DNA from 4 places in the Paenibacillus sp. sgz302148 genome. Region 3 is predicted to be linked to each of the others. Evidence: riboswitches for the same ligand, from Rfam matches in the RefSeq annotation. Region 3 holds a riboswitch; each other region holds the start of a gene.
What was found. Region 3 has a riboswitch for cyclic di-GMP ahead of AC0LWM_RS05780 (stalk domain-containing protein). Riboswitches for the same ligand answer to the same signal wherever they lie in the genome.
Positions count from the first base shown of each region.

Region 1: it holds a riboswitch for cyclic di-GMP, as region 3 does, so the genes downstream of both, AC0LWM_RS20595 (methyl-accepting chemotaxis protein) here and AC0LWM_RS05780 (stalk domain-containing protein) in region 3, are expected to answer to the same signal.
Region 2: it holds a riboswitch for cyclic di-GMP, as region 3 does, so the genes downstream of both, AC0LWM_RS24455 (transglutaminase-like domain-containing protein) here and AC0LWM_RS05780 (stalk domain-containing protein) in region 3, are expected to answer to the same signal.
Region 4: it holds a riboswitch for cyclic di-GMP, as region 3 does, so the genes downstream of both, AC0LWM_RS29995 (PilZ domain-containing protein) here and AC0LWM_RS05780 (stalk domain-containing protein) in region 3, are expected to answer to the same signal.

Region 1 covers NZ_JBVYOJ010000014.1:48,883-52,091, reverse strand. The annotation lists gene AC0LWM_RS20600 (BMP family protein) at 1-992, opposite strand, end outside; cyclic di-GMP riboswitch class I at 1,234-1,325, shown strand; gene AC0LWM_RS20595 (methyl-accepting chemotaxis protein) at 1,435-3,147, shown strand.
Region 2 covers NZ_JBVYOJ010000018.1:146,039-149,247, forward strand. The annotation lists gene AC0LWM_RS24450 (collagen binding domain-containing protein) at 1-994, opposite strand, end outside; gene AC0LWM_RS24455 (transglutaminase-like domain-containing protein) at 1,245-2,039, opposite strand; cyclic di-GMP riboswitch class I at 2,053-2,141, opposite strand; gene AC0LWM_RS24460 (class D sortase) at 2,217-2,888, opposite strand; gene AC0LWM_RS24465 (response regulator) at 2,977-3,209, opposite strand, start outside.
Region 3 covers NZ_JBVYOJ010000003.1:75,946-79,154, reverse strand. The annotation lists gene AC0LWM_RS05785 (ABC transporter substrate-binding protein) at 85-1,125, shown strand; cyclic di-GMP riboswitch class I at 1,359-1,450, shown strand; gene AC0LWM_RS05780 (stalk domain-containing protein) at 1,508-2,704, shown strand; gene AC0LWM_RS05775 (stalk domain-containing protein) at 2,720-3,209, shown strand, end outside.
Region 4 covers NZ_JBVYOJ010000030.1:57,860-61,068, reverse strand. The annotation lists gene AC0LWM_RS30000 (ABC transporter permease) at 1-407, shown strand, start outside; gene AC0LWM_RS29995 (PilZ domain-containing protein) at 503-1,195, opposite strand; cyclic di-GMP riboswitch class I at 1,300-1,387, opposite strand; gene AC0LWM_RS29990 (HD-GYP domain-containing protein) at 1,497-2,579, opposite strand; gene AC0LWM_RS29985 (acyltransferase family protein) at 2,654-3,209, opposite strand, start outside.

The sequences.
Region 1 (3,209 bases), on a different contig from region 3:
TCAATCTCGCCGGATTTGATTTTCTCAGCGTAAGCGGCGAGTTTGTCTTTCACTTCCTGAGGTACGGAAGGGGCAAGCGCCAAGCGGATGGCGTCGGCATTTTCCAATCCGATTTTCACGACTTTATTCGGCTGCCAATTTCCTTCAACCAAGTCCTTAATGGCACTGTACACCGTTAAACCGGCATCCGAAATAGCAGAACCGAGGAACACGTCAGGAGCATCTGCATAGTAGTCGCGTACATTTCCGAATTGGAATGTGCCCGTCTCGCGGTTCGCTTCCGTAACTCCTGCGCGCGCATTGTTCAACATGGTGAAAATGATATCTGCGCCGGCATTGATCTCGGCCAGTGCGGTTTTCTTAGCCAAAGCCGCATCTTCTTGATTACCCGTAAATGTCGTTAAAAACTTGGCTTCCGGATTCGTATATTTCAAACCGTCGGCAAAAGCGGCGCGGCCATAAAAGCCAGGGGTAACACGAGCGCCGGAAATATGTCCTACGATATTCGTTTTTGTCAACAAACCGGCAGCAGCGCCTGCAAGCCAAGCGGATTCTTCTTGTTTAACCTGGTAGCTGGACAAGTTATCGCCAACCAGATTCGTTTGTGTGTTAACGAATTTAATATTCGGATATTCTTTGGAAACGATCTTAACGGCTTCCGAGCTTTGTCCCGCATGAGCGATGATCATGTCAGGTTTCTTTTCGGCTAATTCACGGAGTGCATCGGCAATTTTGACGGTGTCATGCGGAATGCCTTCGACATAAGTCGTTTTTACGCGTAATTCATCCTGCGCCTTCATGAGCCCTTTGTATGCGGACTCCATAAAGCCGCCATCGCTCGCCGAACCGGGAATTAACAATGCTACTTTCGGTTTTCTGTGGTTATCTTGCTGGTGGCCTTTTTCGGCGTTCGCTGGGTTGTTTCCTAGCGGCAATACTAGAGTTGCAATGGCCAAAGTCGTAATAGCCAGTTTCGATAGTAGACGCTTCATGTTGTTTACTCCATTCCAAAAAGTAGTTTCGTCCGGACAAATCAGAGAATAAACCAGAGATCGAATTTTGTCAAATTATGCCGAAGAAAAAGTTGGTAGACATGAAAAGATGAAGCGGTCTCGCCGTTGAACTTACGGTTTCTCCGTCATCGGAACTATATCTTTTTTGTTAATATAGTAATTAGGTCTTGTGTTTTCAATTTGACTATAATATACTTTCGAAACAGAGCCTATATACCCGTAACGATAATGGCATACTTCCTGAAAGGGGAGGACGCAAAGCCACGGGCCTAAGGAGTGCGATAAGCATTCTATGGCAGCCGAGCCGCCGAAAATAGGGGGTTTTTTCTAAAAATCCATCCTTTTTTTGGGGTGGATTTTTTGTTGCTATTTTTTGTTTAGGGAAATCATTGCTCAAGAGGACGAAGAAGGGTGATGCTGCATGAGTTACATACGCAATTTGAAGGTCAGAACTAAATTTTTCGGGATTCTCGGACTTGCCATTACTTTGATGTTAGTTATCGGCATTTCCGGTTTTGTCGTCATGCAGTCGATGGGAAAAAATGCCCGTGCCATGTACGAAGAGAAAATGATTCCGAACAGCTTGATCGAAGCTTTATTATTCGGGAACTCGCAGATGGACGCCTTACAGCTCGAGCTTCTGCTCGCGAAGGACGAGGCCATTATTAAACAAATTCAACAGCAAATTACGCAAACGCGCGAAAAAAACCAAGCGACACGGAAAAAATTGGAGCAGATCACATTATCGCCGCGTGCACAGGAGCAATACAAAAAATTTATCGACTTGATCCCGAAAAACAACGAAGCAAAGAAAAAGGTCGACGAGCTTGCGGTTGCAAACAAAAAAGAAGAGGCGCATAAAGAGTATGTCAACGCGTTTAAACCTATACGCGCCGAAATGATCAAAAGCCTTGAAACCGTAGTTCAATACAATACCGAGGATGCTAAAGCATTTTATGAAGAAAGCATTCAAAGCTCCAAATCCGCAACAGCTATTATTATCATCGTAACCTTGATAACAATCCTACTCTGCTCGACGCTAGGTTATGTGATCGCCAATATGATAACAAGACCGATTCACAGCATTCAGCAATGGATGGCGAAAGCGCAGGACGGGGATATGACCGTTCAAGGCGATTACCGCTCTTCCGATGAGATCGGCTTGCTTACGAAAGATTTTAATCGTATGATCGCAGGTCTGAGAGAAATCATCGTAAAAATTGGAATGGAATCGCAAAACTTGTCCGCAAGCTCGCAGCAGCTTCTCGCAAGCTCGGAGCAATCCAGCGAATCGACGAATCAAGTTGTGCTCGCAATCCAGGAGATTGCATCCGGTGCTGACAGTCAGCTTCAAAGCACGACCGAAAGCGTTAGAGCGATGGAAGAGATGGCGATAGGCATCAATCGAATAGCCGATTTCTCCGGCAGCGTATCTTCCATGTCCATGGATGCTTCCAAAGAGGCGGAAGAGGGGAATATTGCCATTCAAAAAGCCGTCGAGCAAATGGAGATGATTCGAACTTCGGTTAACGACTCCGCACTTCTCGTAAATCAACTCGGGAATCGTTCCAAGGAGATCGGGAAGATCGTTGATGTAATTACAGATATTTCTTCACAGACGAATTTGCTCGCTTTGAACGCAGCGATCGAGGCAGCTCGAGCTGGAGAACATGGTAGAGGCTTTGTCGTCGTTGCAGGTCAAGTCCGAAAGCTGGCTGAACAATCGCGGCAATCCGCCGAACAAATATCGGCCATCGTTCGTCAAATCCAAAACGAAACCACCCATGCCGTCATCGCCATGGAGAAGGGAAGCAAAGAAGTAGAGAGCGGGTCGGTTATCGTACGCGAGGCTGGCGAAGCTTTCCACAACATTATGCACGCAGTGCAAGAGGTCGCCAATCAAATGCAGGAGGTATCCGCATCCTCCGAGCAAATGTCCGCCGGCAGCGAGCAAATAACCGCATCTCTCCAGGAAATGGAGAACATCACGAAAGCCACTTTTGCCAAAACAGAAAGTGTTGCAGCTGCCTCCGAGGAGCAACTGGCGACAATGGAAGAAATTTCATCGGCCGTTCAAGCGCTAACGAATATGGCTTATGAGCTCCATGAAATTACGCTTCGTTTTAAGAGTTGAAAATACTATTAATGAAGAAAAAAATAAAATCCTGCGCCATTTTGGTGCGGGATTTTTCTTCA
Region 2 (3,209 bases), on a different contig from region 3:
GGTTCTTAGCCTTGTCGGCCTGTCCCTTCTTCACCATCTGCGGGTTGGCTTCGTTCTTGAAATGAACCGCTATCGTTTTGAACGTTAAATTGTTGAATTGATACTCAAAATCTTGGTTTGTGCCGTCGCCAAGTTTACTCTTGTCGAATTGGCGCCATACGTAGAAGTACCCTTCAATGTCCTCATCCGCATCGTTGACTTCATCATTGAATGTAAACGTCACTTGCCCATCCGTCGTAATATCGAAGGTGCCGACGCTGCTTTCGATGCCGCCGCCGTTCAACGGTTTGTTTGATATAGCCTCAGCCATCCTAAATTTGTCTGGAAGGTTAAAAGTAAAGGTTGCCCCGCTTCTATATTTCTTCGGAAGCTTCCATTTGAAATAAACGGCGAATGTTTTTCCTACCTCTGGCCGAAAATCGGAGAGCTGCTTCGCATCGGGATTCGGTTTTCCTTCATCATCGACAGGCTGTCTATCCCACATGGTCAGGCTGTCGTAATCAATAATATTTTCCGTAATCACTTCTCCGGCAAGTCCAGCCAAAGCCATAGGCTTGGCCTGCAGGTTTTGATCGCAATCCGGCCGCTCTTCCCCGGTTTGGCTGCCTGCAGCGTGCTCCGTAGCCGATTGCTCGCCCGCAGGTTGCTCTGTGCCGGCTTGTTCGCCTGCTGCCTGCTCGCCTCCAGCCGGGTCTGCCAGCTGCTGCTCGCTGACTTGCTCTCCGCCCGCGGCTTGTTCGCCTCCTACTAGCTCACCGACTGCTTGCTCACCACCAGCTTGCTCTACAACCTGCTCACTACCAGCCTGCTCACCGTCAGCCTGACCACCTCCGGGTTGCTCACCGCCAGCTTGCCCGCCGACGGTTTCGACGCAGCCTTTTTGCTCGTCTCCGGTCGATTCCTCGGTCGCGTTGACCAACGTCGACGGCAGCATCAAGTTCAGCAATAACGCGAATATGACGAATACATAAAACGTCTTTTTGAAATCTCTCATACTCCTAGCTTCTCCTCGCAATTTTGATCAATAAAGCATGAAATCGTACAATTCACTCGCAAATTCCGCGATTGTTCCCCCTCCCTCTAATCCTCTCGCTAGAATCTAACTTGCAACCTAAGTCATTTGATGTCGAACCAAGTCGTATGTATGCCAAACATATTTATAATGGATGCCTCTGAACATTTTCTGAACAACGCAAAAAAGAGTTGAACAGGATATTCCTGTCCAACTCTCCGATATTCGTCAATTAATAAAATTTCGTCATTTTAAAGTCTGCCGCCTTTTTGAACATTTCAGGCGTTTTGCCGTTTTGCACGCGAACGGCGTCATTGGTCGTGTCGATCGTAACCCATTTGTTCTGGTCATTCAAGTAAACCTCGTTCCAGGCATGGTACGTTCCGGGGCTATCCGCTGGATATCCCATCACGAGCTTAGTCGGTATGCCTTCGCTGCGGGCCATGGCCGCGAAAGTCGCGGCGTAGTCGTAGCATATTCCTTTTCCCGCCTTGAAAACATCATCCAAATTAGGTATGTAGCCGGCTTTTACCGTCTTCGCTTTATCGTAATCGTATTTGATTTTTTTCGTAATATAGCTGTAGATGGCCGTGATCTTCTCCTTGTCGGACTTGCCCTTCAAACTGAGTCCCGCCGCTTTGACGATAGCCAGTGTCTTGTCATTCCAATCGACAAACGGCGAAGATTGCAGGAAAACTTCCTTTTGATCCTTCATGCTCAGCGCAATCCGTTCTTTTGCAACGACCTTGTATTTCGTGCCCCCGACGGTTTCCGCGACCATGACGTCATAGTCGCCGTTTCCCAATTGCAACGGGTACTTCGCCCCTTCCGCCAGCTTGTAATCGTAATTGACGCTGCCTTTCGTAATGCGGACGATGCCTGCTTTTCCGTAATTCACGGTAATATACCCTTGCTCCAGAAAGCTCCGGTCAATGATCCCTTGGGATGCCGCCGCATCGGTTATTTTCGGAATGACCAAAAGGAAAATAGCAATCGCAATAGTAATTATTCGGATTTTTTTGAACACAAAAAACTCTCCTTTCGGCAACTGGCTGTCATCTTAGTTTGAACTAAGGAAGACCCTGTAGTTTTGCGTCTCTAGCTTTCGCTAAATTTGCCTTTATCGGTGGAAAGCACCGAAATCAATATGTATCTGTATATATGACGATCATATCACTTGCTTGTCTATTTGTATAGAAAAATTTTACTTTTTGTCGATTTGCAGTTCACCCTTAACGATGAGCCGATGCGTCGGGTTTTTCATCGGATGGCAGGTAACAAGCGTTATTTCCCGCTTCTTCCCGTTGCCCCGAAGGACGCTGACGTCTTCGGGAAGCACATATAGCTTTTCCTTCACTTCATACGTATATCGCACGCTGCCTGTATCTACTACGATTTCATCACCGACTTCCACTTCATCGAGTCTATTGAAGTTTTTCCCGTAGGTCCGATTTCGATGGCCCGCAACGGCGTAGTTGCCGTTTCCGCCTGCTTTGCCCGTATGCTCGATACTGGCAACGGAGAGCGCAAGATTCTCTTTGGTCGCCCCCGACAGAATCGGAAGCTTTAGATTGATTTTGTCAATTTCGAGAATGCCTTCGACTTCTTCTCCCCCCATATCCGGACTGACCGCGAGCGGCTTGGATACAGCTTGGACAGGCTCTTTCTTGCTTGAACCGAGCGGCACGGGAGCTGCTGCAGGAATCTCTTCCTCCGGAGTAAGCGCCTCGATGCGTTGAAGGTTGTCCTCCCACATCTTCAGGATTTTCTCCTGCTGATAGCTTTCATAACGGTCCTTCACCGTAGGATATAGCAATAAAACAATGCCAATCAAAATGAACAAAGCTGAAAGCACTCTGTAAACCTTGTTCCGCATCCGGAATTCCTGCCTTCGAATGAATAATTGCTGCCACCGATCATCATACAACAAGGCACTGTACAAAATCTGAACAACAATCTGAACATTATGAAGTGATGTGCCGCTCATACCATTCCTGAATATATGTCTGGGGAGCCGTCCCCAGCTCGGCAGCTAGAATAGAGCTTAGATCGTCGTATTGTTTCTGGACGGCTTGCTGATCCCCCCGGGCGTAATGCAGCTTCATGAGCCCCCAGTACGTTTCCTCGGCATATGGAAAAGCCTGCTGAATGCGCTGATACAGCCTGAGCGCTTCTATCGGCTGCGCGGAGCCGGCCA
Region 3 (3,209 bases):
CGAAAATGAATTAACTTATATAGACGCTATTCAATATGGATTCAATACGGACAATTTTGGAGGAGGATACGGAAAGTGAAACGAATGAAATTATGGGCCGCGGGAGCAATGGTGGGAGTTATGCTTGCCGCGGTTGGCCTGGCCGGCTGTTCGCAGAAGGAGACGCTTAACCTGTACAGCTGGGCGGATAATTTTGATGCGCAGGTGCTGAAAGATTTTGAGGACAAGTACAACGTCAAAGTGAACTATGCGATTTTCGCGAACAACGAGGAGCTGCTTGCCAAAATCCAAGCCGGCGGCGCCGATTACGACGTCATCCAGCCTTCCGATTATATGGTCGGCACGATGATCAAGCAAGGGCTGCTGGAGCCGCTCAACAAGGACAACATCCCGAACTGGGCGAATATTTCCGATCAATTCAAAAACTTGCCGTACGACCCGGGCAACCAATATTCTCTGGTCTACACTTGGGGCGTAACCGGCATCGCGTACAACAAGAAATACGTGAAAGAAAACATCGAAAGCTGGAACGACCTGTGGAATCCGAAGTATGCGGGCAAAGTGCTGCTGCTCGACGATAACCGCGAAGTGCTCGGCATCGGCCTGAAGAAGCAAGGCATCTCCAACAGCACGACGGACGAGAAGCAAATCCGCTCCGCGGCGGACGATCTGAAGAAGCTGGTGCCGAACGTGCTGGCGTTCGATACGGACAACATCAAGCAGAAGATGATTGCCGAGGACGGCTGGATCGGCTCCGTCTGGTCCGGCGACGCGGCGTTCATCCAGGCGGAAAACCCGGACATTGCCTACGTCGTTCCGAAGGAAGGCGGCACGATCTGGGCCGACAACTATGCAATCCCGAAGGGCGCTAAGCATAAGGAGCTCGCAGAGAAATTCATCAATTACATGTTCGATCCCGAAGTTAGCGCCAAAAACTACGAATCGATCGGCTACGCCGACCCGAACGAAAAGGCAAAGTCGCTGCACAGCGCGGAATATCAAGCGAACAAAACGATCTACCTGAGCGATGACGAGATGAAGCGCACGGAATGGCTGCTCGACGTCGGCCCGGCGCTGCAAACGTACGACCGCGTCTGGACGGAGCTCAAGAGCGGCGGGAAGTAAGCAAGTGGCTTAATAGAAGCGATGTGAATAAACCTGCAACCTGGCGGCGTTAAGTGGCTGGCGTTGCGGTTTTTTTTTGCTTTGTTGTTTGCCAGAGATCGACAAACAAGACCTAAGACTTTTGTATGATCTTATTAGATTTTGTCAAAATATGCAGGAAAATAGCGGAAGTCGAAGAACTCAATAACGTTACAATTGGTGACAAAATCCAACTACGGAACTAAACCAAGTGAATGCACAAAAGGCAAACCCGTACGAAAGTCGGGGACGCAAAGCCACGGGCCTACCGCGAAATCACGTTCGCCACGGCAGCCGGGCCGCTCCAGGAGCTTGGTTTTTTTGTGTCCAAAAAACAGTGCCTACAAAAAGGGGAAGAGCAACAATGACACGACGAATGAAAAAAACGATGGTTGCGACGATCGCTGCGGCTCTGTTAACGAGCGGGGGGGCCGTGCCGGATGCCGGAATAGCAAAGGCTGATTCGAGCGTCTTACAGCAAAGCGTCGCGGTTAGCGCGATCGTGAACGGGGCAGTCATCGGATTTCGGGACAAGCCGTATGAGCGCAACAAGCAGCTGATGCTGCCGATGAGTCAGATTTTTGAAAAATTAGGTTTAAAGACTGCTGCAGATCTGAAGACGAAAACAGTAAAAGCAACGGCAAACGGAATAACGGTGCAATTCAAGCTCGGTGAAGCAAAGGCCGCCATCAACGGGAAAACGGTACAGCTCCCGGCAGCGACTGAAATGGAGCGCAATGTGATCTATATCCCGGTGTCATTGCTCGAACAAATTCCGAATAAATCTCTGGTTTGGGACAAACAGTCAAACATCATTAGCCTTACGGAGGCAGGCGGTTACGGCAAGTTATTTTATCCGACCGGTGAGTTGCTCTATGAGGGGCAGTTGAACAAAGGCCATATGCATGGGCGAGGGAAGCTGTACCGTGAAAGCGGCGAAATCTGGTACGATGCGCAATTTGTGCAAGACAGCGTGGAGGGCGAAGGAACGATTGTTTACCCGGACGGAAGCAAGGTCGTTGGCATGCTGAAGCATGGTGCTCCGAACGGGAAAGGCAAATACATCCTTTACACCGGCATCGTTTGGTATGAGGGAGATTTTGTCGAAGGGCAGAAACACGGCTACGGCAAATATTACGACTGGCGAACCGGGGAGCTGTATTATGAGGGCCAGTGGGTCCACAATCGGTTCGACGGCAAAGGAAAGCTGTATCATACCGGCACCGGCGGAGTCGTAGCGTACGATGGCGATTTCAAGGACGACGAATTCGAAGGCTACGGCAAGTTTTATTACTTGAACGGCGCCTTGGAATACGAAGGGGAGTACAAGGAAACCAACCGCAACGGCAAAGGTAAGTCCTATTATTCGAACGGTGACCTGCACCAGGAAGGTATTTTTGCGCCAGGCCGATTCAGCGGGAAAGTCTATTTGGAGAACGGTGACCGGTTCGAAGGGGAGATCATCAACGCCCAAAGCACGGCAACCGGCAAGCTTTACGATAAAAATGGAGCGTTGATACGCGAGGGCAAGCTACATTACCGAACGTTTCAACCGCTATAAAACGAGGTGACCATCATGAGAACACATACCCAAAAACTACGCATCCTGCTGGTCGTTGCACTAATAGCATGTTGTTTGGTTCCCGGCGCAGCCTTGGCGGAAGGTAAATACGCCTTCTCCGATCAGAAGTCGGCAACAACGCTAATCGGCGGCGCCAATTACATATCGGGCAACCATCTCGTATGGACGATCAACAACAAAATCTTTTACAAAAATGTATCGACCGGAAAAGTAACGCAAGTCAGCAAAACTACGCTGCGGAAAAGTACGCCGACCGTCACCGAACTGGCGTCGGGGCATGTGTACGTGCTTTGGTATGAGATGTCCCCAGGGGGAGCATGGTCGCTCTACAGCCACAATCTCAATACCGGAGCCGAGGCCAAGTTGAACAGGGAAGAAGGCGTGAACAACGGTTCGGTATCGGTTGATGGGCCCTATGTCGTCTGGATGGGTTCAAGGTATAACATGTACTACAGTGACCTTCGGCAGCCGCAGGAAATGGCTC
Region 4 (3,209 bases), on a different contig from region 3:
GAACGATCGCCGTCATCATCGCATCGATCGGTATTTTTAATACGATGACGATGGCCGTAACGGAGCGTTCCCAAGACATCGGCATTATGAAAGCGATCGGTGCCCATCCGAAGGCGATCAAGAGCATTTTCCTCATCGAAAGCACGTATATCGGATTGCTCGGCGCCATCATCGGAACGGTCGTATCTTATATCATCAGCTATGTCGTCAACTTCGCGCTGCCGATCGTCATCCAGCAATTTATGGACCGAAACGCGCCGGACGGCTTGCAGTTTTCGTATATTCCGCTTTCGCTTACGTTAATCAGCACCGCCATTTGTCTGGCTGTTGCGATTATTTCCGGGGTCCGGCCGGCCATCCGCGCGACGCAGGTCGATGTGCTGAAGGCGCTTCGCCGCGACGTGTAACGGATGTAACCCTATATCCCCGAACCAACGAAATATCGATTATTACCAAACAAAATAACCTCCTCGCTTGTTTCAAGCGAGGAGGTTATTTGATGTTAACGGTTTTTCACTTTTTTGATGGAATAATGCGACTGAACCTGCTCCTTGAGCACGAATGCGCGAAGTGAACGAAGCTTGTCGGCCGCCATTTCCACGATTTTGGCACCGTAATACGTACCTCCGTCCACTTTTTCCCGGCGAACGATCTCGATGACGCATGGCAGCTCGAAATCGAGGTCCATTTGAATTTGCAAACGCGTCCCGTCGGAAAAATCGTATGCTTCCGCCAACGTGAACCCGACGCCCATGATGCTAATATTGCTGATGGCAATATGGAGTGTTCTGCTGAGCGCATTGGTCGGTTTCCCATCACGCAGAACGGCATGAATCATGCCATTGCGTGTAATGTCCACCCTTGTCGTCTCGCGCTTCTCAACGAATTTCTTCTGATGCTCGGGCGGATGAATAATAATGATCGAGCCGTCGTCCTTCGCAACGACGGTTGAATGCAGCAAAAATATGCCTACAGGCGAATAAATCGTAATTTTTACCGCATCTCCGAGCTCGAACCATCGGAATTCGGCGATTTCGATTTCGATGACATCACCTTCGGTATAGGTTAATATCCCTGTCGATACGAAATCTTTCTTCTCAACGACGGTCCGGCTATCGACCAATATTTTAGCGGAAAATCCTTCTTTCGACTCCGTAAACATCGCCGACTTTCTAGAAAAAACGGGTACGCTCATATAGGCCTCCGAAATGATATAGTACTACGCCGATTCAGGCAAAACAAAAAGGCAATCTCCAAAAAAGAGACGCCTTCAATTACCCGCAAGAAAGTTCATGCGATTTCGGTAACCAGGCTGTCATTGTTTTTGCAAACATTAGACCCTATGGCTTTGCGTCCTTGCCTTTCGACAAGTTTGCCGTTATCGATTACATGTTGTATGTAGCTTGTATCTATTATAACGAGAGTCAGAGATGGAATCAAATGTTTTATATATTTAACTATTTGTAAAAATGAAATGTCGGTTCGATATGTAAAATCTACAGCGTTTTTACGATCGTGATGCTCACATGATTTCGCAAGTCAATCTCATAAGGCGAAGCCGGAGCGCTGCCGTCCGCTTCCTGGATGATCCGCACCTGCGGACGATGTGAAGCGACGGGGTCCGCGCCGGAGACAACCGCCGTTTGTCCCGTATTCAGCAGCACGGTCGATGCAATCGGGTATATGGATATATGTCGGCAGAATAGCCGGATCAGATTCAAGTCGAAGTCGGAATTGCCTGCGGCAAACAAATATTCGATGGCTTCGTTCGGATAAAATCGTTCCCGGTACGGCCTCGGCGAAGTCAACGCGTCGAATACGTCGGCAATGCCGACGATTTGCGCATATTCGTGGATCTCGTTCCCTTTTAATCCGCGCGGGTATCCCATGCCGTTAAACCGCTCGTGATGCTGCAGCGCGCAATGTGCGGACAACAGGGAAATATCGTATTGGTAACGCAGCAGGTTGAAACCATCCTCGGTATGATGCTGCATGCGCTTCTTCTCTTCTTCGTTCAGCGGGCCTTTGCGGTTAAGCAGCTCCTTCGGGAGCATCGTCATGCCGACGTCGAACAGCAAAGCTCCGACGCCAAGCTCCTCCAGCTGCGACCGGTTATACCCTTTCGCGATTCCGATAATTCCCGCCAGCACGGCGACGTTGACGGAATGCTGAAACAAATACCCGTCGGCCACTTGAATATTCGCCAAATTGACGAGCACGTCTTTGCGCGACGTCAAATCGTCCAGAATGGATTTGAAAACGCCGCGAAACGTCGATCCGATCTCCGGAACGACGATCCGTCCCTTCACCATTTTGTTGTCCAGCAATCCGGTCATCGTTTTGTGGACCGTCTCCATCGCTTTTTTGCGTGTTTCGTCGCGCAGCACGTCATCCGGCATAATGCCTTCCGTCCTGGCGTCTTCAATAAAGATGACATCAATTCCTAATCCTTTTAACCGGTCAATAAAGCGCTCGGTCAGTTCAACGCCGATGCCAAGCAATACGCTGCCGTTTTCCAAATAAATCGGCTTGGCAATCTTGTCTCCCGCCTTCGCTGTATTGACTTGAACTTTTCGCATAAGAAGATTGCCCCCCGATTCTTGATTCAACATTTTATCAAAAATGCGTCCGTTATTCGATAATTATTGTCACATCATGCGGATACTCCGCCCGGCCCATTCGGATTCGCCAGCGTCCTGCCGCGCGTCAGCCGTCTGCCTAATTGCATCGATGGTTTCTCGATCCATTCGTAGGCAAGCACGGAAACCGCGAACGACGCTGCGAAGGCAATAAGGAGAATGACTCCAACCGGCGCGTAACCTTCCAGCAAATGAAGTAAAGAGAGCAATACGATCATATGGAACAAATATAAGCTATATGAAATTTTGCCCAAGAAAACGAGCGGTTTGGATTGCAGCGCTCTCATGAAGGACGCCGTGGACAAAGCCGCCACGACGAACAAAGACGCGCCCGCTGCCGCGATCCAGTCCTGGAGCATATCGTTATGGAACAGTTTCAAGCCGTATGCCGTCCAGCTTAACGTGTACACCAACACGGCGAAAACGATCAAGAAGACATGGAAGGAACGGGCTTGTTTCCTCATCCAGTCCACGATGGAAACACGATGCTTCGCCAGCAGCGCCCCGCCGATAAAAAATGCGATAAAGTGCAGCGTCATCGGAAAATTCGTCATGTACGGCGGATTGAAC